3 regions of the Clostridioides sp. LIBA-7678 genome follow, and region 3 is predicted to be linked to each of the others. Evidence: riboswitches for the same ligand, from Rfam matches in the RefSeq annotation. Region 3 holds a riboswitch; each other region holds the start of a gene.
What was found. A riboswitch is a leader RNA that binds a small molecule or an ion and turns the genes downstream of it on or off. The one in region 3 is predicted to bind FMN.
Positions count from the first base shown of each region.

Region 1: another riboswitch for FMN. It lies ahead of ACTG46_RS17710 (MFS transporter); the one in region 3 lies ahead of ACTG46_RS01300 (ECF transporter S component).
Region 2: another riboswitch for FMN. It lies ahead of ribD (bifunctional diaminohydroxyphosphoribosylaminopyrimidine deaminase/5-amino-6-(5-phosphoribosylamino)uracil reductase RibD); the one in region 3 lies ahead of ACTG46_RS01300 (ECF transporter S component).

Region 1 covers NZ_CP196987.1:3,832,100-3,842,991, reverse strand. Annotated here, with positions in the region: gene clpP (ATP-dependent Clp endopeptidase proteolytic subunit ClpP) at 1-480, shown strand, start outside; gene clpX (ATP-dependent Clp protease ATP-binding subunit ClpX) at 499-1,749, shown strand; gene ACTG46_RS17730 (chromate transporter) at 1,820-2,347, opposite strand; gene ACTG46_RS17725 (chromate transporter) at 2,335-2,847, opposite strand; gene lon (endopeptidase La) at 3,019-5,382, shown strand; gene yihA (ribosome biogenesis GTP-binding protein YihA/YsxC) at 5,372-5,983, shown strand; gene ACTG46_RS17710 (MFS transporter) at 6,179-7,549, opposite strand; FMN riboswitch at 7,730-7,845, opposite strand; gene ACTG46_RS17705 (ATP-binding protein) at 8,133-9,212, shown strand; gene ACTG46_RS17700 (DUF881 domain-containing protein) at 9,431-10,111, shown strand; gene ACTG46_RS17695 (GspE/PulE family protein) at 10,140-10,892, shown strand, end outside.
Region 2 covers NZ_CP196987.1:1,898,054-1,908,945, reverse strand. Annotated here, with positions in the region: gene recQ (DNA helicase RecQ) at 1-1,794, opposite strand, end outside; FMN riboswitch at 1,982-2,103, shown strand; gene ribD (bifunctional diaminohydroxyphosphoribosylaminopyrimidine deaminase/5-amino-6-(5-phosphoribosylamino)uracil reductase RibD) at 2,236-3,348, shown strand; gene ACTG46_RS09235 (riboflavin synthase) at 3,379-4,044, shown strand; gene ACTG46_RS09230 (bifunctional 3,4-dihydroxy-2-butanone-4-phosphate synthase/GTP cyclohydrolase II) at 4,067-5,260, shown strand; gene ribH (6,7-dimethyl-8-ribityllumazine synthase) at 5,365-5,826, shown strand; gene ACTG46_RS09220 (hypothetical protein) at 6,013-6,627, opposite strand; gene ACTG46_RS09215 (hypothetical protein) at 6,899-7,327, shown strand; gene ACTG46_RS09210 (alanine/glycine:cation symporter family protein) at 7,505-8,956, opposite strand; gene ACTG46_RS09205 (ArsB/NhaD family transporter) at 9,424-10,689, shown strand; gene ACTG46_RS09200 (hypothetical protein) at 10,728-10,892, shown strand, end outside.
Region 3 covers NZ_CP196987.1:197,565-208,456, reverse strand. Annotated here, with positions in the region: gene hpdB (4-hydroxyphenylacetate decarboxylase large subunit) at 1-908, opposite strand, end outside; gene tsaD (tRNA (adenosine(37)-N6)-threonylcarbamoyltransferase complex transferase subunit TsaD) at 1,205-2,221, opposite strand; gene rimI (ribosomal protein S18-alanine N-acetyltransferase) at 2,227-2,703, opposite strand; gene tsaB (tRNA (adenosine(37)-N6)-threonylcarbamoyltransferase complex dimerization subunit type 1 TsaB) at 2,693-3,409, opposite strand; gene tsaE (tRNA (adenosine(37)-N6)-threonylcarbamoyltransferase complex ATPase subunit type 1 TsaE) at 3,409-3,861, opposite strand; gene ACTG46_RS01305 (DUF4116 domain-containing protein) at 3,999-5,039, opposite strand; gene ACTG46_RS01300 (ECF transporter S component) at 5,376-5,981, opposite strand; FMN riboswitch at 6,105-6,222, opposite strand; gene ACTG46_RS01295 (amidohydrolase) at 6,282-7,448, opposite strand; gene ACTG46_RS01290 (Tex family protein) at 7,593-9,734, opposite strand; one part of gene prfB (peptide chain release factor 2) at 9,881-10,892, opposite strand, start outside.

The DNA.
Region 1 (10,892 bases), 560 kb from region 3:
GTTAACGATGCCACAGCAGGGCTTATAGTAGCACAGCTATTATTTTTAGAAGCTGAAGACCCAGACAAAGATATACATTTATATATAAATTCTCCAGGAGGAAGTATAACTTCTGGAATGGCTATATATGATACTATGCAATACATCAAACCAGATGTAAGCACTATATGTATAGGTATGGCTGCTTCTATGGGAGCATTCTTGTTGGCAGCAGGAGCAAAAGGAAAAAGACTAGCACTACCAAATAGTGAGATAATGATACATCAACCATTAGGTGGAGCTCAAGGTCAAGCGACAGATATAGAAATTCATGCAAAAAGAATTTTAAAAATAAAAGAAACTCTAAATGAGATATTATCTGAAAGAACTGGTCAGCCATTAGAGAAAATAAAAATGGATACTGAACGTGATAACTTCATGAGTGCAATAGAAGCCAAAGAATATGGTTTAATAGATGAAGTATTTACAAAGAGACCGTAGATAGAGAGAGGTGTTAATATGTCTAAATATGAAGAAAAACGACAATTAAAGTGTTCATTCTGCGGTAAAAATCAAGATCAAGTAAGAAGATTAATTGCAGGTCCAAATGTATATATTTGTGACGAGTGTGTTGAACTTTGTGACGAAATTATTCAAGAAGAAATAGAAGATACTATAGATGAAGATACTACATCATTACCAAAGCCAAAGGAAATGATGGAGATTCTAAATGATTATGTAATAGGTCAAGAAAAAGCTAAAAAAGCTTTATCAGTTGCAGTTTATAATCATTACAAGAGAATATACAGCAAAAAATCTAGTAACAAGGATATAGAAATTCAAAAGAGTAATATACTTTTACTAGGACCTACTGGTTCTGGAAAGACATTACTTGCTCAAACTCTAGCAAGAACTCTTAATGTACCTTTTGCAATGGCTGATGCTACATCATTAACTGAAGCTGGATATGTTGGAGAAGACGTTGAAAACATACTTCTAAAACTTATTCAAGCTGCTGATTTTGATATAGAAAAAGCTGAAAGAGGTATAATATATATAGATGAGATAGACAAAATTGCAAGAAAATCTGAAAATCCATCTATAACTAGAGATGTAAGTGGTGAAGGTGTTCAACAAGCCCTTCTAAAAATATTAGAGGGTACTGTTGCAAATGTTCCACCACAAGGAGGAAGAAAACATCCTCATCAAGAATTCCTAAAGATAGATACTACTAATGTATTGTTTATACTAGGTGGAGCTTTTGATGGATTAGAAAAAATAATCCAAAAACGTGGTGGAGATAAAACACTAGGTTTTGGAGCTAAGATAGAAAGTAAGAAAGAATTAGATTTAGGAAAGCTATATGAAAAAGTACTTCCAGAGGATTTATTAAAATATGGTATAATACCTGAATTTATAGGAAGAATACCAGTTTTAGCTACTTTAGAATTACTGGATGAAGATGCATTGATGCAGATATTACAAGAACCTAAAAATGCTCTAGTAAAACAGTATAAAAAACTATTGGAGTTGGATGATGTTGAACTAGAATTTGAAGAAGGTGCTCTTCGTGCAATAGCTAAAAAAGCTATAGAAAGAAATACAGGAGCTAGAGGGCTTAGAAGTATAGTTGAAAGCGTAATGATGGAGACTATGTTTGAGGTACCATCTAGAGATAATATAAAGAAGGTTATAGTAACAGAGAAATCTGTGAACGAAGACTCAGTAAATCCTATCATAGTACTTAAGGATCAAGAGGAAAGTGCATAAGATGATGAAAAGGAGCTTTAAAGGCTCCTTTTTTTATGTTAATATGCTTAATATAAAACTAGATATTACATTATAAAAATGAGAGTAATATACCTAGAACACCAAAGACGAATACAATTGCAATAGAACCAATTTTTCCTTTATATAAAAGGTAAAAGGATACTATAAATGCAATTATTCCATATAAGTCCCAATTAACTTCTTTGGCAGATGAAAAAGCTGCCGATAATATGAATCCTAAAGTAATTGGTCTAAGAACCATCAATAAGTTTTCTACTTTTTTATTATTTTTGAACTTAGAAAATAACTTTGATATAATAGTTAGACCTACTAATGCAAAAATCGTTACACCAATAGTTGCAGACAGAGAACCAAAAAAACCTGCAGTCTTAAACCCTACAAATGTAGCACTATTTATTGCTACAGGGCCTGGTGTAGATTGTGATATAGCAAGTAAATCCAAGAATTCTTGATTAGTTATTAGGTGGTATTTAGATATAAATTCTTGTTGAATAAATGGCAGCATGGCATATCCACCACCAAAACTAAAGGCTCCTATTTTAAGGAATATTAAAAAGAGTAGTGTTATTTCTGACATAGACTATATACACCTCCTCCAATTATTAAATAAATAGGGCTTATATTGAATACACCAACAGATAAAACTGCTATAATTAATAGTAGTATGTTAGTTCTAGACTTTGGCAGTTTCTTAAACATGCTCGTAAAAGAATACAATATAAGAGCTATTACGACAGGGGCAACTCCTTTAAAAAATCCATCTAAAATTTTAGATGATGAATTTTTAAAATATAGATATGATAAGACTAATACTATACAAAATGATGGTAAAGCAGAGCCTAAGGTACATATAAGAACTCCTGGTATACCATAAAGTTTATATCCTAATAATACAGATATATTAACTGCCAGTACTCCAGGGTAACTTTGAGCTATGGATAGAAAATCAATAAATTCTTCCTGCTCTAAAAGCTTTTGTTTGTTTACAAGTTCATCTTGTATAAGAGGAACCATAGCGTATCCACCACCAAACGTAAACGCACCGATTTTTAAAAAAGTTAAAAACAATTTCAACATAATAGAAACCTCCAAAAGATAAATAACATCTAAGTATACTAACATTAATATTATATCATAATAAAATAGTAATATAATATGCTAAGAATTTATCATTAATGTTGAAAATTAACTTGTTCGAATATATAATATTAAAATCAAAATAATTAGACTAGAAAAGGAGTAATGTTGATGGAACAAAATTATACTAAAATAGATCATGAATTACCGCTAATTCCTTTAAGAGGATTAGCAATATTTCCATATATGATATTAAATTTTGATATAGGAAGAGAGATATCTCTTAAAGCTTTAGACCAAGCTATGATGGAGGAAGAACTTATATTTTTAACATCTCAAAAAGAAGCTGAAGTTGATGAGCCAGGAGAAGACGATTTTTATCATGTAGGGACAATTTGTAAAGTTAAACAAATGATAAAATTACCAGGAGATACAGTTCGTGTTTTGGTTGAAGGTGTATCAAGAGGTAGGGTAAAACAAATAGAACAAGAAGAAGGGTATTTCAAAGCAGTAATAGAAGAAATAGTCTTTGATAGTGACAATTTAGATAGTGAGACAGAAGTTGAAATTGAAGCATTTGTAAGAAATGTATTTGATGCCTTTGAAGAGTATATAAATATCGGAAACAGAGTATCACCAGAAATATTAATATCTTTGGCTGATATAGAAGATGTTGATAGATTTATAGATACAATAGCTGCCAATATATATCTAAAGTCAAGCCAAAAACAAGAAATATTAGAAGAATTTGATATTAAGAAAAGACTTGAGCTTATTTATTCTATATTATTAGAAGAGATAGATATACTAAAAATAGAGAAGAAGATAACTTTAAGAGTTAAAAAACAGATGAATAAAGTTCAAAAAGAATATTACCTTAGAGAACAACTAAAAGCAATACAAAAAGAATTAGGTGAAGAAGAAGATATAAATTCTGAAGCTGATGAATACAGAGAAAAGCTTAAAAAAATAAAAGCACCTAAGACAACTAAGGAAAAAATAGAAAAAGAAATAGATAAATTTTCAAAGATATCTTCAATGTCTCCAGATGTATCTGTAAGTAGAAACTACTTGGATACTATATTTTCATTGCCATGGAATAAGGAAACAAAAGATAAGTTGGATATAAATAAGGCAAATGCTATACTAGATGAAGACCATTATGGATTAGAGAAAGTAAAAGAAAGAATACTAGAATACTTAGCTATAAGAACACTTGCTAAATCACTTAAAGGCCCTATAATATGTCTAGTTGGTCCTCCAGGAACAGGAAAGACATCTATAGTAAAATCAATAGCTAGAGCGTTGAATAGAAAGTTTGTAAGAATATCTTTAGGTGGAGTTAGAGATGAAGCAGAAATAAGAGGTCATAGAAGAACTTATGTAGGTTCAATTCCAGGAAGAATAATCAATGGAGTAAAAGAAGCACAAACAAAAAATCCTGTATTTTTATTTGATGAGATAGATAAAATGGCAGCAGATTATAAAGGTGACCCAGCTTCAGCAATGCTAGAAGTATTAGACCCAGAGCAAAATAAGGATTTTGTAGACCACTACTTAGAAATACCTTTTGATTTATCAAAAATACTATTTGTTACAACAGCAAACAGCCTAGGTAATATACCAAGACCATTATTAGATAGAATGGAAATAATAGAAGTATCTGGATATATAGAAGAGGAAAAATTAAATATAGCAAAAAAATATTTACTTCCAAAACAAATTAAAGAGCATGCTTTAAAAGAAAACTTCATAAAAATGGATGATGAGACTTTAAGAAGTATAATAAATCATTATACAAGAGAAGCAGGTGTAAGAACACTAGAAAGAACTATTGGTAAAATTTGTAGAAAAGTTGCAAAAAAATATGTTGAAGACCCAACTCTTGAAGAAGTTATTGTAAATAAGTCTGACTTAGAGACATATCTTGGAAAAGACATGTTTAAGTATCAACTTGCAGAAGTTAATCCTCAAATAGGATTAGTAAATGGTCTTGCATGGACAGCAGTTGGTGGAGTTACACTTGAAGTAGAAGTAAATGTACTTAAAGGTAAAGGCGAAATTGTATTGACTGGTAAGCTAGGAGATGTTATGAAGGAATCTGCTAAGACAGGTATATCTTATATAAGGTCAATAGTGGACAAGTTTGATATAGACCCAGATTTTTATAAGACAAATGATATTCATATACACATTCCAGAAGGTGCTGTTCCAAAAGATGGACCATCAGCTGGTATAACTATGGCTCTTGCAGTAATTTCAGCACTTACTAAAAGACCTGTTCCAGGCAATATAGCTATGACAGGAGAGATAACTTTAAGAGGTAGAGTATTAGCTGTAGGAGGAGTTAAAGAAAAATTATTAGCAGCTCATAGAGCTGGTATAACAAAAGTATTAATTCCTAAAGAATGTGAAGCTGATTTAGATGAGATACCAGAAAATGTAAAAGAAAAAATGGAGTTTGTACTTGTAGAACATATGGATGAAGTATTAGAACAAGCTTTGTTAAAGAGTGGTGAGAAGAATGAAAATTAGAAGTTCAGAGATAACTATGAGTGCTGTGAATAAATCACAGTATCCAGCAGAAGGTATTCCAGAGATAGCATTAGCTGGTAGGTCAAATGTTGGGAAATCATCAATAATAAATACATTGCTTAATAGAAGAAACTTTGCTAGAACTAGTCAAACACCAGGGAAAACTAGAACTATAAACTTTTATCTAATAAATAATGAATTTTATTTTGTGGACCTTCCAGGTTATGGATATGCAAAGATAGCTAAGTCTGAAAAAGAAAAATGGGGAGGCATAATGGAAAGATATCTAGAAAGTAGACAAGAATTATGTTCTATATTTCTACTTGTAGATATTAGACATGAGCCTACAGCAGATGATAAGCTTATGTATGAATGGATAAAACACTTCGGATATAACTGTGTGATTATTGCAACTAAGGCAGATAAAATATCTAGAGGACAATATCAAAAACATATAAGCATAATAAGAAAAAAATTGCAAATGGAAAGTAGCGAAAAAGTAATCCCTGTTTCCTCATTAAAAAAGACTGGTGTTGAAGAACTATGGGAAGAAATTGTAAATCAATATAATCAACATGGATATGAGATAACAGTAGATTAGTTATAACTATATTAATATCAAAATAAAATATAGGATGCCTCAAAATAATTCTAATGGATATTTTTTGGCATCCTTGTTGTTTATAAACAATAGATATTAGCAATTTATTGTTATAAATTAAAAAAACTTCAAGGTTTGATATAAATTAGTATATTTAAAAACTTAGTCACTGATGAAATCAGAAATAAATTTTATCTAAGAAATAGATTTCTCTGTTTTTCTCATAAAGAAAATAGTTAGTATAAGTCCTATAAAGCATACTGCTGCAGCAATCCAATAAGATTGATTACTAGCTATAACATAGGCTGCTGTATGGCTTTTGAAATTTTGATTATATGTAAGGCTTTGTGCAAAGAAGCTACTAAAAAATGCTGTTCCAAGAGCAAATGATAAATTACGAACCGTTGCAAGAAAGCTACCTCCATATCCTTGTTTCTGAGGAGGAACATCTGCAAGAATGCTACTATTGTTTGGTGAACTAAAAGCACCTAGTCCGAGTCCGAAAATAACTAAACATACAATTAAAAGATATAATGGTGAATCTGCTTTTAAAAGTGCCATTCCAACGAGTGAAATAGTCATAAATGAAAAAGATGTTGTTAGAATATTCTTTGCACCATGTTTATCAGAAAGAGAACCTGCAATAGGTGCTATAAGTACCATAATAAGTGGATGGACAGTCATTACAGAACCAGCCATCATAGGAGATAGATTTTTTAACTGTTCTAAATAAAATGGAAGTAGGAAAGATACTGCCATTTGAGGGAAGTAACAAGCGATTCCAATAATATTGCCTACAGTGAAATTTCTATTTTTAAATAAAGGTAAATCAATAAAGCTCTGTTCAAATTTTACTTCTCTTAATGCTAATAATAAGAAGATGATAAGTGATGCTATACCTAGATACAATCTTGTGTTTCCTTTTCCATTCATCGCAAGTAATATAAGTGTAGTACAAGTTGCAAATAGCAGAAGACCTGGAATATCAAAGCTTTTATTTTGTTCATCTAAAGCAGGTCTAGGAAGAAATTTAATTCCAAGAAAAACTGCTATGATACCAATAGGTATATTGATAATAAAAATAGAAGGCCATCCAAAATGTTCTAAAAGTATACCTCCAATTACAGGACCACTCATATTTCCTATACCAACTACAGCGCCAGTGATTCCTATAGCCTTTCCTTTTTCATTTGCTGGAAATGCATTAGAAACTATACCAAGTCCAGTTGCCATTAAAATACTTGCCCCAACTGCTTGAAATATTCTTGAAGAAATTAATGTAGATAAGTTGTGTGATATACTACACAGAAAAGAACCTATTGTGAATACAAAAAATCCTAATGTGTATAGACGATTTGAACCTACTTTATCACCGAGCTTTCCAAAAAATAACATAGTTGCTGTAACGACAAGCATATAAGCTGTTACAACCCACTGAATCTGTGACATGTTAATTTTAAAGTCAGCAGCAATTGTAGGATTTGCAATATTTAGTATACTTCCATCAAGAGTAGACATAAATACACCAATACAGATTATAATTAATACTATCCATTTTTGTTTCATGATAACACTCCAATCTTTTATATAATAGATTTTATAAGTACAGAATAGTTATAAAATAAACAACAAAAAAAGCACCTACATCTTAGGTACCTCGAATGTGTTTAATTTCATGAATAAATACGGTAGTTGAAGGAGTTGTATAGATTACTCATGTAAAATTACATAAAGGTACTCATATACTATTTTCTTCTACCATCCAGATTTTACTGTCGGCTTTGGAATCTGACCAAATTATGCCATAAGGCTCGCGGGCTTTTACCGCCGATAGGGAATTTCACCCGTTTCTGAAGAAAAACAGATGTATTTTGTAATATTATTTTAACATAAAATCATAATGGAAACAATTGGATTTGAATAAGATACAACTATATTACTGTATAAAGAGTTAAATTAGACTTCCAGATAAAAGCATATAAAAGTTAAATCACATAGTATAGAATCTACTATAATTAGATAAAATTAATTTTTTATTGGTATTAAATGATAAGTTTTAGATTTATCAAAAGCATAAAGTTGTAACAAAACTCGTATAATATTAATATCTTAATTAAGAGATATTGTAAATTATGAGGAGGCGCTAATTATGGAAGGAAAGGTAAAGAAGGCATTTCCAGGTGGAAACACATCACAAGGCTCATATTCTTTTTTTGAATATATAATTCCTGAAAATGTAAAAAGAGTTTTTTGTTTAAAAGGTGGCCCTGGAGTAGGAAAATCCTCACTTATGAAAAAAATTTATAAAGAATTTTTAAGTAGAGGATATGATATTGAATTATATAACTGTCCTTCTGACCCAAGTTCATTGGACGGTGTAGTTATAAAGGAATTAGGCGTGGTACTTATGGATGCAACTGCTCCACACACTATGGACCCAAAGTTACCAGGAGCTTTGGACGAGATAATTAATTTAGGTGATTACTGGAACACAGAAGAGTTGGAAAAAAATAGACAAGAAATATCGGCATACGATAAGGATATTAGTAATGCATTTAAAAGAGCGTTTAAATTTTTAAAAGCATCAGAACCAATCTTTAGAGATATAGAGGAAAAATATTCTGATTGTATGGATTATGGTAAAGTGAATCTAGTTACAGAAGAATTTATTAAAAAATTGTTTGATGGAGTTGAAAGCACAGGAAATTTGAAAAGAGAGAAGCATTTATTTGGTTCAGCTATAACTCCTGTAGGATGTTTAGATTATACAGAAAACATATTAAAAGATGTAAATAAGGTTTATTATTTAGATGGTGAAATAGGCACTGGAAAAACTACATTATTAAACAAAGTGTATAAGAAAGCTATTGAAAAAGGTTTAAATGTAGAAGTTTATCATTATCCACTTATACCAGAAAAAGTTGAGACTGTACTATTGACTGACTTAGATATTGGTATAACTACAAGCGCAACTTTTAAAGAAGAGGAAACCATTAATTTAAATCAATTTTTAAATAGAGAAAAATTACTTAAATATGAAGAAGATATTAAATTTGATGAGAAAGTTTTGGATGATTTAATTTGTTGGGCTGTATTAAATCTTAAGAGAGCGAAGTCTAAACATGATATTATAGAAAGTTACTATATCCCTAATATGAGATTTGATGAAGTTGGAAAATTAAGAGATAAACTAGTTAATAGAATTTCAAAATATGAGAAGAATGTATAAGAATATATATCTTAAATCAGATGATAATTATAAAATATAACTTTTAGTAAATTGGTGTAGCTGTGAAGCTATGCCATTTTGCTTTTTTTGATGTATGATATTATATACTAAAGATGAATTTTAATATATAAGTTTGATATAATAAATATATATAAAGGCTCAAGGTTTAATTAAAGAAAATTATCATATAAAAATAAATTTGTAAGGAGCAATACAGTATGAAAAAACCATATGTGTTTATAATACTAGCGAGTACTATTTTAGGTATACTTGTTGGAACCATATTTAGAGATTATAGTAATGAAGAAACAGTTTATACAAGTAAAGATAAGTCAATAAGAAAAGAAATAAAATTGACAGGAAAGTCTATAAAGGAATTAAAAAAGGAAAAGGATAAATTAGATAAAGAAATTGATTCAATGAAAAGTAATCAAAAAAATTCTAAAGAAATCTCAGAAATAGAAGCTCTTAGAGAAAATCTATCATATTCAGATGTAAAGGGCAGTGGAATAATAGTAAGTATAGATGCTATAGATGAAAAAACAGGGAATATAGCAAATAATATAGACTATAATAAAATACTTGTAAAAGTTGTAAATGAACTAAAAGTAAATGGAGCAAAATACATAGAAATAAATGGTCAAAGAATCAATCAGTATTCAGAAGTTGTACTTGCAGGAAGCCATATAAATATAAATGGAGTTCCTGTAGCACAACCTTATGAAATAAAATGCATTGGGGATAAGGATAAACTCTCTGATTATGTGGATAAAGGCAGTGAATATTTAGACAGTATACAAACGACTTATCCAATGAAAGTAAGTATAAAAACTGAAGAAAATATCTCTATGAAAAAAATGAATATACCTAATAAATTAAAGTATATAAAGGGTGATTAAGATTATATTAGAGGAAAGCAGTTTACCAATGTTAATACCAGAAAAGCTTGCAAAAAAATATAATGTATTTCCAGTAGAATTTCAAGATGATAATTTAGTAGTAGAAATAGAAGATGAAGATATATATGCCATACAGGATTTGAGATTGGCTACAGGTAAAGAAATTATATTGAAAAAAGAGAAAAAAGAACTTATAAGTGAGAAGATTGATAAATATTACAATAACTTTGAACTTGATGAAGATTATGCAAAAAAATTATTTGAAAATCTTTTAGAAAAAGCTATAAAAGAAAATGCAAGTGATATACATATAGAGCCATTTGAAAAGCATTTAATAGTGAGAATGAGGGTAGATGGAGAATTAAAAGAAGTATCAAAGTTTTTAATCGATATATATCCATCATTATCTACTGTAGTGAAATTAAAGGCCTCAATGGATATAACGGAAAAAAGACTTCCACAAGATGGTAGAGTAGATATAAAGTTGGGAGGTGACCTAATTGATATTAGAGTTTCATCAATACCAACTGTATATGGTGAAAAAATTGTTTTAAGAATACTTAACAGAGATACTTTCTTAAAAGATAAGCTAGAACTGGGCTTTTCAAAAGAAGCAATAAAGTCTATAAGTAATATAATAAGTAAAAGAGCAGGAATATTACTAGTGACAGGCCCTACAGGCAGCGGAAAGACTACAACAGTATATTCCTTATTAAATGATTTAAAAGGTATAAATAAAAATATAATGACTATAGAAAATCCAGTAGAGTATAAGATGGAT
Region 2 (10,892 bases), 1.7 Mb from region 3:
GTTGTTTTTTTCGACATATTCTTTAATTATTGTTTCAAAATCTCTACCATATTTTTGATACTTAATTTCCCCTACTCCAGATATATCTAACATCTCTTCTTTATTAATTGGATAACTGCTAGACATAGCTCTAAGTGTCCCATCACCAAATACCATATATGGAGCTATTCTTTCTTCACTTGCTATTGAATGTCTAAGCTCTCTTAAAGCACTATATAACTCATCTTCTACTTCTAATGATTTTGTCATCACGATTTCTTTAAATTCAACTTTCACTTGACCTTTTAAAACTTTCATAGACATATCATTCAATCTTATGGTTGGAAAACTTCCTCTATTTCCATTACCTAAAGTCTCAACTAAATCCAAGAATCCATGGGAAACCAATGTATTTATAAAGTTCTTTAAATCTTCACTTGAATAGTCTCTCATAATATTATATGTAGATAAAGTATTCAATTCAAGTTGTAAAATCTTTTTATTCTTAGACCCTCTAAGTACATCTACAATGGTAGTAACACCATAACTTCTTTTCATTCTAGCTACACATGAAATAACTTTTTGAGCATCTATAGTTTTATCTACTATTTCACCTTCTACTAAACAGTTACTACAATTATTACAATCTTCTATATAATTTTCTCCAAAGTAATTTAGTATTGTCCTTCTATAACATGAATTACTGTAAGCCAAGTCAATCATATATTGAAGCTTTTTGTGTTGAAACAACTTCCTTTCAGGATTCTCAACTCCAATATCGATTAAATATTTTTGTATATGTACATCTCCTGGAGAAAACAAAAGCACACATTCACTTTTCTCTCCATCTCTACCAGCTCTACCTATTTCTTGATAGTAATTTTCTATACTTTGAGGCATGTTGTAGTGTATAACCCATCTTATATTAGGTTTATCAATACCCATTCCAAATGCATTTGTTGCTACCATTATATCCACATCATCATTTATAAAATCTTCTTGATTTTTACTTCTTTCATTTTTAGATAAACCTGCATGATATTTTGATACAGATATATTTCTCTTAGATAATCCATTATGTATGTTTTCAACTTCCTTTCTAGTTGCAGCATATATAATTCCAGACTCATTTTTATGATTTTTAATATAATCTAAAATATATTTATTTTTACTAGATGATTTTACTATGTTTATTGATAAGTTTTCTCTATCAAAACCGGTTATATAACAGTCTGGATTTTCTAGACATAATAAATTTATTATATCAGCTCGTACCTCTTCTGAAGCGGTTGCTGTAAAGGCTGTAATTATAGGTCTTTTAGGTAAATTCTTTATAAAATCAGAAATCCGTCTATAACTCAATCTAAAATCATGCCCCCATTGAGACACACAATGTGCTTCATCTATTGCAATTTGACTTATGTTGTTATTATTTATTAGTTCAATAAACTCATGTGCATCTAATCTCTCTGGAGCAATATAGAGTATTTTATAATTATTTTTTCTAATATTATTTAATATCTCATTAAATTCTTTATTGCTCAGTGAACTATTTATGAAAGCAGCATTAATCCCCATAGTCTTTAAAGCATCTACTTGGTCTTTCATAAGAGATATAAGTGGAGAAATTACTATTGTCATCCCATCTAATATCAATGCTGGAAGTTGATAACAAATAGATTTACCACCTCCAGTTGGCATTATAGCTAGTACATCTTTTTCACTCAAAATAGAATTTATTATAGATTCTTGACCTTTTCTAAAGCTTGTATATCCATAGTATTTTGATAGTATTTCTAAAAGTTTTTCATTCATATATTTCTCTCCTAATTTAAATTAATTAGACTTCTTTCCTGATTATGTTCAAATTTTTATTTTTATATTCACAATCCCAGTATTTCAAAGTTTATAGACGTTCTATATTATATATTAACATATATTTTGAAAAAAATTGTTTGCAAAGTAAAATAATTTATGATACATTCTAAATATAAATTTAATACTTAATCTTCGGGGTAGGGTGAAATTCCCAATCGGCGGTATAGCCCGCGAGCCAAGCTAAAACTTGGTTGATTTGGTTAAATTCCAAAGCCGACAGTAAAGTCTGGATGGAAGAAGATATGTTTAATGAGTTTTTTGTAGAGCTGTTTTATTGTGCTCTTATTAAACATTTATTGTAGATTATTCTAAACCCTGAGTTAATTCTCAGGGTTTTTTGTTTAAAAATTATCTAATTAAACAGGAGGTGTACACATCTTGAATTTTGTGAATCAAAAAGAAAAAGACATTTATTATATGAAAAAAGCTCTTGAATTAGCTAAAAAAGGGGAAGGTTTTACAAGTCCAAATCCACTAGTTGGGTGTGTAATTGTTAAAGATAGTGAGATAATAGGCAAAGGATATCATGAGAAATTCGGCTCTAATCATGCTGAAGTAAATGCTATAAACAGTGCTAAACAAAGTTTAAAAGACTCTACTCTTTATGTGAATTTAGAACCATGTTCTCATCATGGTAAAACACCACCTTGTGTTGATAAAATTATTCAAAATAAAGTTAAAAGGGTTGTCATATCTACACTAGACCCAAACCCACTTGTTTGTGGTAATGGAGTAAAAAAATTAAAAGATAACAACATTGATGTTACTGTAGGAATATTAGAAGAAGAAGCAAAACAATTAAATGAAATATTCTTTTATTACATAAAAAATAAAAAACCTCTTTGTATTGTAAAATCGGCAGTAAGTCTAGATGGTAAAATTGCTACAAAATCACTAGAATCAAAATGGATATCTAATGAGTCTTCAAGATACCTAACTCATAAATACAGAAATAAGTATCATAGTATAATGGTTGGTACAAACACAGTTTTAAATGATAATCCCTTGCTAACTTGTAGACTTAATCAAGATGAAGTGTCTCATCCTACAAGAATAGTAATAGATACAAATCTGAGATTACCAGTTAACAGTAATTTAGTTAAAGATAAAACTAGTAAAACTATAGTTTTCACATGTTGTGAAGACAGTAAAAAATTATCAGTATTAAAAGAAAAGAATGTTGAAGTTATAATTTCTCCTAAGAAAAATGGCTTAGTTGATTTAAAATTTGTAATGTATAAACTAGGAGAACTAAACATTGATTCTGTACTAGTTGAAGGGGGTTCTACACTTAATGACAGTCTATTTAGAAATAAATTAGTTGATAAGGTCAAACTATTTTTATCCCCTAAAATTATAGGTGGTAAAGACGCACCTACATTTGTTTCTGGAGAAGGAGTAACTCGTCTAGCAGATTCAACACAACTAGTAATTAATGATGTAACTTTAATAGATGGAGATGTTTTGATAGAATCTGATGTTTTAAAATAAATTTTATGAATATATATACAGGAGGTCATAATGTTTACTGGCATAGTAGAAGAAGTTGGAATACTTAGAAAAATTACTGCTAATGGCAAAAGCGGACAAGTAACCATACTATCAAACAAAATATTAGATGGTACAAATCTTGGAGATAGTATCGCTGTAAATGGAGCTTGTCTAACTGTTTCAAAACTAGGAAAAAATGAGTTTACAGCAGATGTTATGATGGAGACAATTCGTTCTACAAATTTAGGCTCATTAAATACAAATGACAAAGTAAACCTTGAAAGAGCCATGAGCCTTTCTTCAAGATTCGGAGGTCACATAGTAACAGGGCATGTTGATGGTAAAGGTACTATTTGTAAGTTTGAAAAAAACGAAAATGCAGTTTTAGTGAGCATACGACCAGTAAAAAAACTCTTATCATCAATGATACTTAAAGGTTCAGTTGCCATTGATGGTGTAAGTTTAACTATATCATATTTGGATGATGAAATATTCAAAGTTTCTGTCATACCTCATACTAAATTGAATACTACTCTCTTAACAAAAAATGTTGGAGACTTTGTTAATTTAGAAAGTGATGTAATTGGAAAGTATGTTAATAATTTTATGATTAATAACTACAAGGAATTAAATTCTAATAGTAGTAATTGTAAATCAAATATAGATAAAGATTTTTTATTTAAAAATGGTTTTTAAAAATGATAAAGGAGTGAATTATATGTTTAATACTATTGAAGAAGCTATAAAAGATATAAAAAATGGAAAGATGGTAATTGTTGTTGATGATGAAAGTAGAGAAAATGAAGGAGATTTACTGATGGCAGCTGAGATGGCTACCCCTGAATCAATAAATTTTATGGCTACATATGGTAGAGGTCTAATTTGTCTACCTGCTACTGAAAAAAAATTTAAAAGTTTAAATATACCTCTTATGGTCAGAGAAAATACAGATACATTTCAAACAGCATTTACTGTTACTATAGATGGTGCAGATACTCTAACTGGTATATCTGCATATGAAAGAGCTGAAACTGTAAAATTATTCTGTGATGAGAATTCTACAAGTAAGGATTTCAAAACTCCTGGTCATATTTTCCCTCTAATAGCAAAAACTGGTGGAGTCCTTGTTAGAGATGGACATACAGAAGCTTCTGTAGACCTAGCTAGACTTGCAGGGTTTAAAGAAATTGGTCTTATATGTGAAATAATGAAAGATGATGGTACAATGGCAAGAGTTGATGATTTAATGATTTTTAAAGAAAAACATAATTTGAAAATTATCACTATAAAAGACCTTATAGAATATCGTAAAACAAATGAAACTACTATAGAAAAGGTATCTAGCGCTTTCCTTCCAACAAAATATGGTAACTTTGAAATCATAGGATATAAAGATACATATTCAAATGAAGAACATATTGCCCTTACTTATGGAGATATAAATAAAGAAAATACTCTAGTTAGACTTCATTCTGAATGTTTAACAGGCGATGTGTTCCACTCTTTAAAATGCGATTGTGGATTACAATTAGAATCTTCTATGAAGAAAATCGTAGAAAATGGAAATGGTGTTTTAATTTATATGAAACAAGAAGGTAGAGGTATTGGTCTTTTAAATAAAATTAAAGCTTATAAACTTCAAGAAGAAGGTTATGATACTGTAGAAGCAAATCTAATGCTTGGATTTGAAGAAGATATGAGAGATTTTTATATGGCTGCTCAAATATTAAAAAATTTAAACATAAAAAGTATAAGCCTTTTAAGTAATAATCCTGATAAAATAAATCAGTTAGAGAAATATGGAATAAAAATCAACAATAGAGTTCCTATTAACGAAGAGATTAATGACTTTAATAAGCTATATCTAAAAACTAAAAAAGATAAAATGGGACATCTATTGGATATTATATAAGTTATTAATATGATTTTTTTCTACTAAGTAATTATTTGCAATTAATATTAAATATATTTATAAATATAAATCTATAACATAAATAAAATTGGAGGAAATAAAAAATGATATATGAAGGAAAACTTATTGGAAAAGATTTAAAGATAGGTATAATAAATTCTCGTTTTAATGAATTTATAACATCAAAACTTTTATCAGGTGCTGAAGATTGCCTTTTAAGACATGATGTTTCTCCAGAAAATATAGAAATAGCTTGGGTACCTGGAGCTTTTGAAATCCCTCTTGTTGCTCAGAAAATGTCTAAAAGTGGTAAGTATGATGCTATAATCTGTTTAGGATGTGTTATAAGAGGAGCTACATCTCATTATGATTATGTATGTAGCGAAGTATCTAAGGGTATAGCAAAAGTATCTTTAGACAATGAATTGCCTGTTATTTTTGGAATCGTAACTACAGAAAATATTGAACAAGCCATTGAAAGAGCAGGTACAAAGGCTGGAAATAAAGGTTATGATTGTGCTATGAGTGCATTAGAAATGGTAAATTTATTTAAATCTCTAGATTAAATAATATCATTATTAAATAGTAGTATTGATTAAATATTAAAATCTGTCTAAATAACATAAAATACTAAATACCAAAAGGACAAAACATATTTGTTCTTTTGGTACTTAATAATTTCAAATATAATATATCTAACCTCCTACCCATTAGAATATATAAAACCTGTATACTTTTATATACTAACAATTCTATCTTGATGTATTTTTTTCAATATATAGTTTTTTGAAATTATTTATAATATCATCTACCTGAACTATCTCTCCAATATCTTCATAATTATTAGAGCTTCCTATATTATTCACATATATTTTTAACTCAGAATATACACAATCATTATGTAAGTTTTTAACGATATAAGACAGATTCTTAAAATCAATCTCATTGTAATCAAAAAAATCTACTGCTTCAGCTCCTCCATTTTTTACATATGAAATGGCAATTGCTCTACTTGTAAAGGATATGGAAATATAATTTTCTTCACAATTACTCAAAACAATATTTTGTTTAGAAAAAATTATTTTTCGACATCCTAACTGCATAAAAAATTCTTGCAATATTTTTATGTCTATACTTAATGCATCATCTTGAATTAATATATACAAAGCTGATTTCTTAATAGAAACTTTTGCTTGTATATCTCTAATAAATTTTTCAGTCTCTCCTTCAAATAGATAATAATAAAAAGGCACATTTGGAATGGGGTGTATTGAAAATGATACACTCTCTTTTAGGTCATTATCTTTATTATAAAAAATAAAACAATCATGGCATACTACAACAATATATTCCTTCTTATTGAACAATTTGCATACCCCCTCTAAGATATAAATTAATCATCAAAGTTACTTTAAAAATCTTAAAATAATTATAAATACGACTCTAAAAATAAAATACCACAAAAATATATATATTGCTATTAAAGCTATTGTTTTTATTTATAACATAGATTAATACTATACTAATTATCTATTTTATTATTTTTTTAATATACAATACAATATAATTAAGAGTAAGTGGCAATAAAATACTATGATTTAATATGTGCTTATTAAATATTTATGAGGAGAATAAATTATGAAAACATATTCAATACAAGATTTAACACCAGATAAACGTAACCTTATAGAAAAATATTCTCTTACTTTAAATGAGAATTTAATTTGGGAGTTTAAACATGGTAAATACCACACTATAAAATACTTCACACACAAGTTTGCAGTTAAAGAATCTGTTCTGGCTCTTTTGTTCAACATACACAAATTGTGCTATGCTAAAATAAAATACTTTGAGTCAAATTTTTCAAAATATGAACCTTATAAGTACAGTTATCAAGATGGATTTGTTAAATGTGAAATATATGATATGAGTTTTATGTTGCATAAATACAGTAATATAATGATAGATTTGAGAAATTTACAAGAAATCAAAACTATAGAAGAGTTTAGATTATTTTGTAATCACTTAGAAAGTTTTGAATACAATTTACAAGACTTAATTATATAACATTTTAGAGAAAATAAATCTTAGGAAAAAATTTATAGTAAGTAAACTATTTTTAAAAATAAACTATATAATAAAAAATATTACTGGAATTAAAAATTCCAGTAATATAAATTAATTAAATATTTTATTTATATAACTTACGTGTACTTCAATCTATCAAAATAGTTTTGTGATTTCTTATCCTAAATTTTCCTCTGGTAATTCCTTGTGCCACTCTGATACATTTTCTAAACCTTCTATTTCATCTGCAATAAATACAGGGTCTTTTATTCCAGATTTTTTTTGACTTGTGTAATCTTTTAAAGCGATAAATGCATACTTTCCTAAAAGCGATATTGCGATTAAGTTTATTATAGCCATCAATGCCATAAATAAGTCTGCTAGATTCCAAACTACTTCTACTTGAGTAAGAGAACCAAATAAAACCATACCTACAACGAAAACTCTAAATATATTAAGTTTAGTCTTGCTTCCACTCATAAATTCCATATTTGATTCTCCATAATAGTAATTACCTACTATAGAACTAAATGCAAATAAGAATATACAAACTGCTATAAATATGTTCCCCATTGGTCCTATATGATGAGTTAAAGCTTCTTGAGCCAATTCAATTCCAGTTGCCCCACTACTAGCATAATCTGAATATAATAATACCATAAATGCTGTACAGCTACATATGATTATAGTATCAGTAAAAACACCTAAAGATTGAATTAAACCTTGTTTTACTGGATGAGTTACATGTGCTGTTGCAGCAGCATTAGGAGCACTACCCATACCTGCTTCATTAGAGAATAGACCTCTCTTCACTCCAGTCATTACAACTCCCATAAAAGTACCAATTGCCATTCCTTTAAAATCAAATGCACTTTCAACTATTAACGCTATAATTTTTGGTATCTCTGTTATATTCATTCCAACTATAGCTAAAGCAACCAATATATATAATCCTGCAAATACAGGAACTATTATCTCAGAAACTTTTGCAACTCTATGTACTCCACCAAAAATAACTATTGCAGTTAAAATTCCAAGACCTATTCCCATAGCCATTTTACTTATTCCAAATGCATTATTAAATGCAAGCGAAACAGTATTTGCTTGAACTGCATTGAATACAAAACCATAACATATAGTTATAAGTATTGAAAATAAAACTCCCATCCATTTCTTATTTAGACCTTGCTCCATATAATATGCTGGACCACCTCTAAAAGCTTGACCATTTTTAACTTTGTAAATCTGAGCTAATGTACTCTCAACAAAGCTAGAAGCAGAACCAATTAATGCTATAAGCCACATCCAAAATACAGCACCAGGACCACCTGCCACTACTGCAATTGCTATTCCAGCTATATTTCCAGTCCCAACTCTTGAAGATGTACTTATACAAAATGCTTGGAATGAAGATATCTTCCCTTCCTTTTTTGCACTTTTATTTGCTGTACCATCACCCAGAAGTCTAAACATTTCTATAAAATATCTGAATTGTACAAAATTTGTTTTAATAGTAAAGTAAATACCAATTACAACCAACATTATAATTAAGATATACGACCATAAGTAATTGTTTACAAATACTACTGCATTATTAATGCCTGTTAAAATACCATTTAAAAAATCCATTATATTAATTACCCCCTATTTAGTTTTGTTTTCTTAATAAATCTTAAAATCAAAAAAATGAATAATTCCTTGTTAAAAATTCATTAATTTAATTATAATATTTATAAAATCAAATTACAAGGTTTGAAATGAATAATTTTTTTAATATATTGCAGTTTTATATTCAAAATCAATTTTTTTTATTGTTTTTATAATATAGATATATTTAATATTTTATAATTACTTCTAAATACAATAAATTCTATTTCTAATAGTATATTTTTTTGTTTGTCGTTTAATATTATTAGTAATGAGATTATTTTAAAATTTATTTAAATAACAAAAATTTTCTTTAAATTCTGTCAATTTCTCAGAAACTTTGTTAAATAATATACTTTTATGCATCCATTGAAAAAACAATAAAAAAGTAATACTATATATAGTACTAGCATTAGGCACAAAATAATACAAATGGAGGTACTTATATTATGGAATTTCAACAAATAATAGCTATATGTATATTTTTAATAGTTATGGCAGCTATTATTACAGAGAAGGTAAACCGATCTGTAGCAGCTGTTGGTGGTGCACTATTAATGATAATTTTCAATATACTTACACTTGATGAAGGATTGAGCCATATAGATTTCAACACTATTGGTGTATTAGTTGGTATGATGCTATTTGTCGCTGTTGTCAAAAACTCAGGGCTATTTGAATACATAGCTATCTGGACTGCAAAGAAAGCCAAAGGAGACCCGTGGAAAATAATGATTTGTTTTGCTATTATAACGGCTATTTTATCTGCTGTATTAGATAATGTTACTACTGTCTTACTTATTGGTCCAATGACTATAGTTATCACACAAATATTGGGACTTAATCCAGTTCCCTTTTTAATAACACAAATTTTAGCTTCCAATATAGGAGGAACATCTACTCTTATAGGTGACCCTCCAAATATTATGATTGGTAGTGCTGCTAATCTTAGTTTTATGGATTTTGTAATAAATTTAGGCCCTGCTGTTATAGTAATACTTATTGTAACTATAATATGCTTCAAATTTATTTATGGCAAACAACTTATTGTAGATGAGAAAGCTAAAAATTCAATATTAAAACTCGATGAAAAAAAATCTGTCAAAGATAAACCATTACTTATAAAAAGTCTTATATTAATAGCATTTATACTTTTTGGTTTTATGTTTCACAGTACAATCCACATAGACTCTTCTGTTGTTGCACTAACAGGAGCATCTATAATGCTTCTTATAGGAAAACAAGATGTAGATGAAATTATGGCTGGTATTGAATGGTCTACAATTTTATTTTTTATGGGCTTGTTTGTAGTAGTTGGTGGATTAGTAGAAGTTGGCATAATAAACAAATTAGCTCAAGCATTGATTGGACTTACAGAAGGCCATCTTGTATTTACAATGTTATTAATATTATGGTTATCAGCAATAGTTTCTTCTTTCTTAGATAATATTCCATTTGTTGCAACATTAATTCCTCTTATTTTGACTATGCAAGCTGAAGGAATTGATGTTATGCCATTATGGTGGGCGACATCTCTTGGAGCTTGTCTTGGAGGAAATGGTACATTGATAGGAGCATCTGCCAATGTTGTACTAGCAGGTATAGGTAATAAACATGGGCATCCTATATCTTTTAAAGAGTATTTTAAGATAGGTTTTCCACTTATGATTATATCTATTATTATATCTACTTTTTATTTAATTATAAAATTTTAAAAAATATAGTATAATAATACTAAAGGGGATGTGTATATATGAATATTAATACTGTTCAAGGAGATTCAATTGAAGTTCTTTTAAGGCAACTTGGAGCAACAAAAATATCAAAAGTAAGTAGTACATTGTATTTTATCAAGTTTGATTTAGGAGACGGTTGGGAAATATCTTATACTTATAATATTAATGCTAAAGATCAATAT
Region 3 (10,892 bases):
AAATCTTTCTCTATACTTTCTAAATATTTTGCATGTTTTGCATAATTTAAAATCCAAGTTTGTAGACCTTCAATAACTTGAACAACTGCTTCATAGAAATATAGACGGTCCATTCCAATAAGTCCATCTCCAGATGCGTTTCCTGCAACTGCTTTCTTACATTCTTTTGCCATTTCTATGATTCCATCTAGCCCATAATTCAAAGGATAAAAATAGTTTATAACTTCTCTACCTTGAGGAAGTGTATATCCTGAATCAAACATACAAATAAGTGTACTCATTAATTTTTCTTTTAAATCATAATCTGGCATCATTTTCTCATAATGAAAACCTAAATCTTCAACTGATCTTCCAACCCATTCCTTAGCCATTTTTACAAGTACAGGTACTTCTTCTTTTCTCATTCCAAATTTACCAGCTATTGAAACAACATTTCCAAAACTCTCAGTTACATTTCCCCCACCAGAACCAAATTTTGTAAGTTCATCTGCTGTGTTACTAGCTAACTTATTTGCTTCTTCTTTCATTTGTTCCCCTTGAGCTACGAAGAAACTCTCACTTACCCAAGGCATTGGAAATGACCCTCTATAGTGGCGTGTTTTTTGCATTACTATCTTCTCGCCTGGTATTATATTTGGTGTCATATGAGAAAAAGCAGATTTAAGAGCTTTAGCTCTTCTAACTACAGGTATATCACCATCTGATTTTCTATATTCTCTATTATACCAATATGGAAATTCCATATCAGCTGTAGACAATGTATTATAATATACATTTAATAAATCATCAGCCCTTTTACTTGCTTTTTTTTCACTAAATTCATCTAAATTTTCTTTATCTTGAAAATTTGCCTTAATATTTTTTGCTTCTAAAATACTTCTTATTTTGTCTTCTTTACTTTGACTCATTTCTTCCCCTCCTTAATCTTTCTATAATTAGTATAAAACTTTTTAATAAGGGAAAAAAAGGGTATATTACCCACTTTTTAAAATAATCTTTCTACAAAAAAATTAAACTTGAAGTAAATTCACACCAAAGATAAACTTTATATCCTAAATGTATTGCAATTCATTAGAATATAAAGGTTATACATCGTTTTACTTCAAGTTTTAACATATACTATATTTATTTTGATTGTATTTATTTTTACTTATATTTATTTTTCTGAAACAATTCTTTAATATATTTATAAATTTATTTCATATTACTGATTTATTTTTAAATTTGGAACTGCATTTAAACTCATATCATGTGTTTTACCATTTATAAAATTATAATATCCTGCACACCCAATCATCGCTGCATTATCTGTGCATAAAATTAAAGGCGGATATTTAACAGTGATACCACTATCTTTTGCAATCTCTGTTATTTTAGCTCTGAGCCCTGAATTAGAAGCAACTCCACCAGAAAGAGTTATAATATTGTAGCCTTTATCTCTTGCTGCTTTTAGTGCTTTAGTAGATAAAACTTCTACCACAGCCTCTTGAAAAGATGCTGCTACATCTTCAACTACTATTTCCTCATTTTTCATTCTTTTTCCATTTAGATAGTTTAACACAGAAGATTTTAATCCACTAAAACTAAAATCATAGCTATCTTCTTCTAAATATGCTCTTGGAAACTCTATAGCATGCTTATTTCCTTTTTTGGCGAGATTATCAATAATAGGTCCTCCTGGATAGCCTAGATTCATCGCTCTTGAAATCTTATCAAATGCTTCTCCAGATGCATCATCTCTAGTTTTTCCTAAGATTTCATACTTACCATAGTCTTTGACCTCAACCAAGTGGGTATGACCTCCAGATACTATTAATGTTATAAAAGGAGGTTTCAAATCCTTATGCTCTATATAGTTTGCACTTAGATGACCTTCTATGTGATTTACTCCTACAAGTGGTATATTCAAAGTATATGCAAGTGCTTTAGCATAAGATAAGCCTACTAGTAAAGCTCCTACCAACCCAGGTCCATATGTAACTGCAATATGGTCTATATCATTAAATCCTATATTTGCTTTATCTAAAGCCTCCTGGACAACTATATCAATATTTTCCACATGTTTTCTTGAGGCTACTTCTGGGACTACACCACCAAACTTTTTATGTGTTTCTATTTGGGTAGAGATTATGTTTGAAAGTACTTCTCTACCATTTTTTAAAACTGATGCAGCTGTTTCATCACAACTACTCTCTATAGCTAATGTTATTATATCACTCATAAACTCTACACCTCCTTTAATTGGTTCCACATTATAATTGCATCTTCTTTATTATCACTGTAGTATTCTTTTCTTATTCCACCCATTTTAAATCCATATTTTCTATATAGATTTTGTGCTATTTTATTTGATGCTCTAACTTCTAATGTCATAGACACAATATTATTGTCTTTGCACAAATCAACTATACCTTTTATCAACTTGTCTCCTATTTTTTTGCCTCTGTAGTCACTATGAACAGCCACATTATTTATATGCCCTTCATCAAGTATAAGCCAAATTCCCACATATCCAACAACTTTTCCATCTAGTTTAGCGACTATATACCTTGCTACTTCATTAGATAACTCTTTTCTAAAAGATTCTTTTGACCAATAATCTTCAAAACAATTTTTTTCTACTTCAAAAACTTCATCTATATCTTTAATAGTCATTTCTTCTATTTTTATATCATCTACTATTAGTTTTGTATTATCTTTCATCATTTAGCCTCTTCATTTTTTCATCATATTGTACTTCAGCTTGAGATTTTCTGATATACATAGGATTTATTGTATAACAAGTATGTACATCTATATTTTTATTATATTTACTTAATGCCAAAGAACATAAACTTCCTGCATTAGACACATTGTTAACTGGCGAAGGTATTTTTATATTTTTTACATTCTCTAACCTATCTTTATATTTATATACAGCTTCTCCAACTACTATAAATTCTTCATCACTTGATACTATTTCCTCTAATAAAGTATCAAATTCTACAACATTAACACCCTCTAATTCTATTAGCTCTCCATTCTCAAGTTTATATTTAGCTGAATAGACTTGATTCTTCTGTGCATCTAATATACAACATATCTTCCTCTCACATAGATTCATGTTATTTGCTAGGGATTCCAAAGAATTCACTGCTATTATTGGTATATTATTTACATGAGCCATAGCTTTTACTGTAGCCATACCTATTCTAAGACCTGTAAATGAGCCAGGACCTATACATATAGCTAATAAATCTATATCTTTTATACTTAAATCACTCATGTTCAACATACTTTCTATCATTGGCATAAGTTTTTGCGAATGAGTTTTTTTGTTATTTACTGTAAACCCACATATTAAGCTATCACCTTCTACAACTGACACACTTGCTGCCATAGAAGATGTATCCATACCTAGTATTTTCATTATTTAATCAACTCCTCAACTATCTCTTTGTAAAACTCTCCCTTTGGAGTTAATATCATTTCTCTTCCTTCATCTTTATATTTTAATTCTATATTTAAATATTCTTTTGGAAGTATATCTTCTATTAGATTAGCCCATTCAATTATGCAAATTCCATTTGAATTTACATATTCCTCATATCCAATATCATACATTTCATCACTGCTACCTATTCTATATACATCAAAATGATACAAAGGTACTTTGCCTTCATATTCATTTATTATAGTAAAAGTTGGACTTGTTATATAGTCTTTTATGCCTAATGAATCTGCCAAACTTTGTGTCATTGTAGTTTTCCCAGCCCCTAAATCTCCTACTAAACAGATAACACTACCTTCTTTTAAGAGTTTACCTAATTTATATCCTATTTCTCTAGTTTTGCTTTCATTTTCCAAATATATTTTTGCCATTAATTCATCTCCATTTTGATATAATCGTCATGTGAATTTATATCACTGCTTAATTAATTATAGTATAAGCCTCAATTATTATAAAGTACTTCTATTTATCTTTTTTATCTTTCAATATTAATAATCTCATCTAAATCTTATATACATTCTTCAATATAAATCTTCACATATTCCTTTGCCTTGCAATTCTGCTTTAAGGCTTCTCTACATATTTTCTCAGATTGTTCTTTTACATACTTGAGAGATTTATAATTTTCCTTTACTGCTTCAATGCACATTCTCTCTGTTTGATTTTTTATATACATTAACATCTTTCCATTTCGCCTTACAATTTCTATACATATATCTTCTGTATAGCTATCTATGTAACTTAACACATCTTTAATATTATATCTTTTATCTAGATATCTTATGGCTTTTATACATATTGCTTCTGTCTTATTATTAACGAACTGTAGACTTCTTCCATCTTGTTTGACAGCTTCCATACATATATTATCTGTTTGCTTATTTACATATTGCAATGCCATACCATTTTGATTTACAGCTTCTATACACATTTTATCTGTTTGATTTTTTACATATTGTAGTGCTTTATAATTTTGCCTAATCGCTTCCATACATAATTCTTCGCTCTGCTCTCTAACATATGCAAGACATCTACCATCTTTTTTAATTGCTTCTAAACATATACTCCTTGTTTGAACTTCTAAAGCTTTTAAAATACTTACAACATCTATATTAGAAGAACACCTTATTACTTTTATAATAAGCTCATCAGTTTTATTTCTTACATATTTAAGTGCATTACAGTCCTTTTTTATGGCTTCAAGACATATATACTCTGTCTGTTCTTTTACATATTCTAGTGCTTTATAGTTATATCTTATCGCCTCTAAACATAATTCTTCTGTTTGTTCTTTTATATACTCTAGTGCTTTATAATTCTGCCTTATTGCTAGTATACACATCCCATCAGTTTGATTTTTTATATTTTTTAATTCACGATAATCATACTTTACACTTTCCATATTTTCAATATATTCATTTGTAATATACTTTAAAGACTTTTCCAATTTTGAGTTATCAATACCTATATGAATATTTTCCCAATTACTATTAAAATAATACCCTTTATCATCTAAAAATAAATTTTTCAATTTTTTAGATATGTTCATCTATATACACCCCTATCATTATTAAATTAGATATTATTAAAAAATAAAGCATAAATCTTTATTTATTTTTAATAATATCTTTATTTTTTGTTTATTATAAATTCGCTCTGTGTATTATAGATACCTTTTTAGTATTTTAATAGTTAATCGTTTTAATTCTTCCTTTATTTCAAAAATTAAACTTGTCTAAATATTTCTTATTTTATATACAATTTTTGATAAATTAATAAAGCCATAATATATTTAATATATCAATCACAGTGTAGGACTGAAGTTACAAATAAATTATGGCTATTCAATGCGTTTAATTTTAAAATTTTATATTTTCTTGTCTAATTATTTTTTTATTACATTACCCATTTTTTTGTAAAGTGGTAACGTTACTAAGGATATTACAACAGCCTTTAATACATTAAATGGAGCTATCATCCAAATTACAAAAGTAAATAAATCATGAACTTGAGGGTTTATAGCTGAACCTAGACCTATTATAGCATCTAGTCCCATTAATTGCCCATAAAGTGGTAACATTACAAAATAATTCACCAATGAACCAATTATAGTCATAGTTATTGTCCCTAATACAAATCCAATTACTACACCTTTTAAATCTTTACTTTTCTTATATGAATAACAAAGTATAAGTACATAAGAGCCACCAATTAATATATTTGCAAATTCTCCTACTCCTCCAGTTGTTGTCGCTGTTATCATTTGTAGTATATTTTTTACTACAACTACACCAAATCCAACTAATGGTCCTAAAGACATTCCGCCAAATATTGCTGGGATATCTGATAAGTCAATTTTTAAGAAATCTGGAAAAATACCTGGTATTGGTGCCTGAATAAACATCAATAAATAAGATATTGCAGATAAAATTGACATAACCACCAAAGTTCTTGTTGAAATCATATTTCCTCTTTTTACTGTATTTTGCATAACTACTTTCCTCCTAATCAATAGTTTATATTTTTTAGGAAAAACAAAAAACTCGAAGATCCTATCTTCGAGTTTTTATGGACATAGTTTAAACAAACTAAAATAAACTTATTTATATTCCATAAATATCTTCTCTCATCCAGACTTTACTGTCGGCTTTGGAATCTCACCAAATCAACCACCTAAGTAGTTCGCGGGCTATACCGCCGGTAGGGAATTTCGCCCTGCCCCGAAGATCTTCTTTGATTTTTTAATTTTCCTTACACTCTTATATTAGTTAATTTTTTAATAATTGTCAAGTTATTTTTTCTCATATACTATTTTTCCATTTATTATAGTGTAAAGCACATTACTTTGAATCTCTAGTGGGGAATTATCCCATATTACTATGTCTGCATCTTTACCAACTTCTATAGAACCTACTTTATCTTCTATTCCTAAAGTCTTAGCTGGATTTATTGTAATTGATTCTATTGCCTTTTCTTCTTTCATACCATGTTTAACAGCTATGCCTGCACATATTGGAAGATATTGAACTGGTATCACTGGATGGTCTGTCATTATACATACATCAAGACCTGCATTTGAAAGTATTCCAGCTGTATTAAATGTCAAGTTTCTAAGTTCAAACTTAGACCTTTCTGATAAAGATGGGCCTACTATTACAGGAAATCCTTCTTCTACTAATTCTTCTACAACAAGATGACCTTCTGTACAATGGTCTAATGTAAGTTTTAAGTTAAATTCTTTTGCAATTCTTATTGCTGTAAACATATCATCAGCTCTATGAGCATGTGCCTTAAATGGAATTTCTCTCCTCAATACAGGTATTAAGCTTTCCATTTTTATATCATATTCAGGCTTTTCACAGTCTTCATCATCATGGCTCTCATATACATCAATATCCTCTAGATATTCTTCTGCCTTTTTTAAGTTCTCTCTAAGCAAAGCCGCTATAGCCATTCTAGTCTGTGGAGATTTATCATCTTGACCATAACAACTTTTTGGATTTTCTCCAAATGCTATTTTAGATGCAACTGGATTTTTTATTACCATTTTGTCAATTCTTCTTCCATATGTTTTTATGGCTATACATTGACCACCCATAACATTTGCACTTCCAGGTGTTGTACATACAGAAGTTATACCACCTTCAAAAGCTTCTTTAAATGTTCTATCCATTGGATTAATACCATCTATAGGATTTAGTTGTGGTGTTATTGGGTCAGTTTCTTCATTCCCATCTGCCCCTTCAAAACCTATGCCATCTTCCCATAGCCCCAAATGAGTATGAGCATCTATAAATCCAGGGAACACAAGTTTATTACTTGCATCTATTATATCAACATCTAAAGGTGCTATTAGATTTTCCCCTATTTCTATTATTTTTCCTTCATCTATAAGGATATCTCCTTGAATTATTCCATTTGTTACGGTATTTATTTTACCATTTTTTATAAAAATCATTCATTTTCCTCCTGATTTTCAAGACTCTCGTACTTCTTTCTAACATTGTTTTTTACAATATAATTTTACACTTTTTTAATACTTATATATTCTATAAATCATACTTACAAATATAGTATCAAAAACAAACATACATAAGCTTATTTATTTTTTCATTGATAGAGCTACTCTCTTTTTATTTAAGTCAATTCCAATAACTTTTACATCGACTATATCTCCTACTGTAACAATACTCATAGGGTCTTTTACAAAGCTATTACTCATTTCTGATTTATGGACTAATCCATCATTTTTTATTCCGATATCTACAAATGCACCAAAATCTACAACATTTCTTATTGTACCTTTTAAAGACATTCCTTCTTGTATGTCTTCAATTTTTAAGACATCAGTTCTAAGAATAGGTTTTATTCCTTCTTCTCTTGGGTCTCTTCCTGGCTTTTTAATTTCAGATATAATATCTCTTAAAGTGACTTGACCTACTTCCAGTTTTTCACTTAATTCTCTCAATCCAATCTCTTTTATTTTCTCATCTATTTCTTCTATATTTTTATTTTTTATATCATTTAAAGAGTATCCTATTATCTCAATCATTTTTTTGCATATATCATAACTTTCAGGATGCACACCTGTATTATCTAGTGGGTTTTTACCATCTAAGATTCTCATAAATCCAGCACATTGAGTAAATGCTTGAGGTCCAAGTCTTTTTACTTTTTTAAGTTGTACTCTTGATGTGAAGTCTCCATTTTCTTCTCTATATGCTATTATGTTTTTTGCAATGGCCTTACTTATTCCTGCAATATGCTCTAGTAGAGAGTATGATGCTGTATTTAAATCTACTCCAACACTGTTTACAGAATCTTCAACAACACCATCTAGTACTTCTTCTAGTCTCTTTTTATTTAAATCATGCTGATATTGACCTACACCTATACTTTTAGGGTCTATTTTTACAAGCTCTGCTAATGGGTCTTGTAATCTTCTAGCTATAGATATAGCTCCCCTTATTGATACATTTATATCTGGATGTTCTTCGTTCGCAAGTTCAGATGCCGAATAAACAGAGGCTCCAGCTTCACTAACTATAACATATTGTACTTCCCTATCTATCTCTTTTATCATTTCTGATACAAAAGTTTCTGATTCTCTAGATGCAGTACCATTACCGATTGAAATTATATCTATATCATATTTTTCAATCAATCCTTTTAAAACTTTCTTTGCCCCTTCCACATTATTTTGAGGGTCTGTTGGGTATACTGTTGTATAATCTAATAGTTTACCATTTTTATCTACTATAGCTATTTTACATCCAGTTCTAAATGCGGGGTCAAATCCCATAACTACCTTGTCTTTAACTGGTGGTTGAAGCAATAAACTTTTAACATTTTTTCCAAATACACTTATAGCTCTTTCTTGAGCTATTTCTGTTAAATGATTTCTTATTTCTCTTTCTATTGATGGAAAAATTAATCTTTTATAAGAATCTTCTATTGAGCTTACGATTTCTTCTTTATTTTTGAAATTTTTATCATTTACATATTCATTTATTATGTAATTTAAAACTTTATCATTATTTATTTCTAACTTAACTTTTAGGAAGTTCTCTTTTTCTCCTCGATTTATCGCCAAAACCCTATGTGGAGCCATACTCTTTACTGCTTCATTATAATCATAATACATATCATAAACTGATTTCTCATCAGTAGAACTTTTGCTAACTATCATGCCTTCTCTTAAAGCTAATTCTCTTATATATTTTCTAATCTTAGCATCATCTGAAACTAATTCTGCAATTATATCTCTCGCACCTTTTAATGCATCTTCAACAGAGAGAACTTCTTTCTCCTCATCAATATAATTCTTTGCTTCTATTTCTATACTATCTAGACTATTCTCTAGTATTGACAATGCTAAGTTTTCTAATCCCTTTTCCTTAGCTATTATTGCTCTAGTTCTTTTCTTTTGTTTATATGGAGCATAGATATCTTCTACTTCTTGTAATGTCTTTGCTTTTTCTATATTTTTTGTTATTTCATCTGTTAGCTTTCCTTGCTCATCTATTAGTCTAACTACATCATCTTTTCTACTTTGAAGGTTTCTTAAATACATCAATTTTTCATGAAATTCTCTTAGTGTGACATCACTCATCTCACCAGTCATTTCTTTTCTGTATCTAGCTATAAATGGTATTGTATTACCCTCATCAATAAGTTTTAATGTATTGTTTATTTGCTCATCTCTAAGATTAAATTCTTTTTTTAAGATTTGATTTATATCCAATTTTTTCACTCCTAATGTTAGTTTTTTCATAAGTATAATAATAAACAGAACGAAGGCTGAGGGTTGTCGTCCTCAGCCTAAGTGCTGTAAGTGCATAGTAAGCACTAACCTTCTTATACATATCTCTTAATTACGGTGCATATTTATTAAACTGTTTTATTCATTTTTAAGTATTCATTAATAAATAGGTCTATATTTCCATTCATTACACTATCTACATTTCCAAACTCAGCATTTGTTCTATGGTCTTTAACCAATTTATATGGTTGAAAAACATATGACCTAATTTGACTACCCCATGTTATTTGTGAATATTTCCCTTGTATGTCTTCTATTTTTTCTTTTTGTTCCAATTCTTTTAATTCTATCAATTTTGCCATCAAAAATCTCATAGCTCTATCTTTATTTAGATGTTGAGACCTCTCATTTTGACACTGAACTACTACACCTGTAGGGATATGTGTTATTCTAACTGCTGAATCAGTTGTATTTACATGTTGCCCTCCAGCTCCAGATGCTCTATATGTGTCTATCTTTAAATCTGATGGATTAATTTCTACTTCTATGTTCTCATCTAGCTCTGGTGTTACATCTATAGATGCAAATGAAGTATGTCTTTTTCCTGATGGGTCAAAAGGAGATATTCTTACCAACCTATGAACACCTTTTTCACTCTTTAAGTATCCATAAGCATTTGTTCCCTCTACAAGAATTGTAGCTGTCTTTATTCCTGCTTCAGGGTCTGATATTATATCTAAAAGCTTAACTTTATAGCCCTTGCCTTCTGACCATCTTATATACATTCTCAAAAGCATCTGAGCCCAATCTTGGGCATCTAATCCACCTGTTCCAGCGTTTATAGATAATATGGCATTATTTTTGTCGTACTCTCCACTTAGAAGAGTTTTTATTTTAATTTCAGATAATTTTTCTTCTATTGATTCTATGGACTTTTCTATATCCTTTTCTACAGAATCATCCTCTTCTTCTAGACCTATTTCAATTAATACTTCTACATCTTCTAATAAATTTTTTAAGCTTTCATATTCTTCTAGTGTCTCTTTTAAAGATTTATTTTCTTGAAGTACTCTTTGAGCAAACTCATTATCATTCCAAAAATCCTGTTTGTTCATCTTTTCTTCATTAATCTGCATCTTT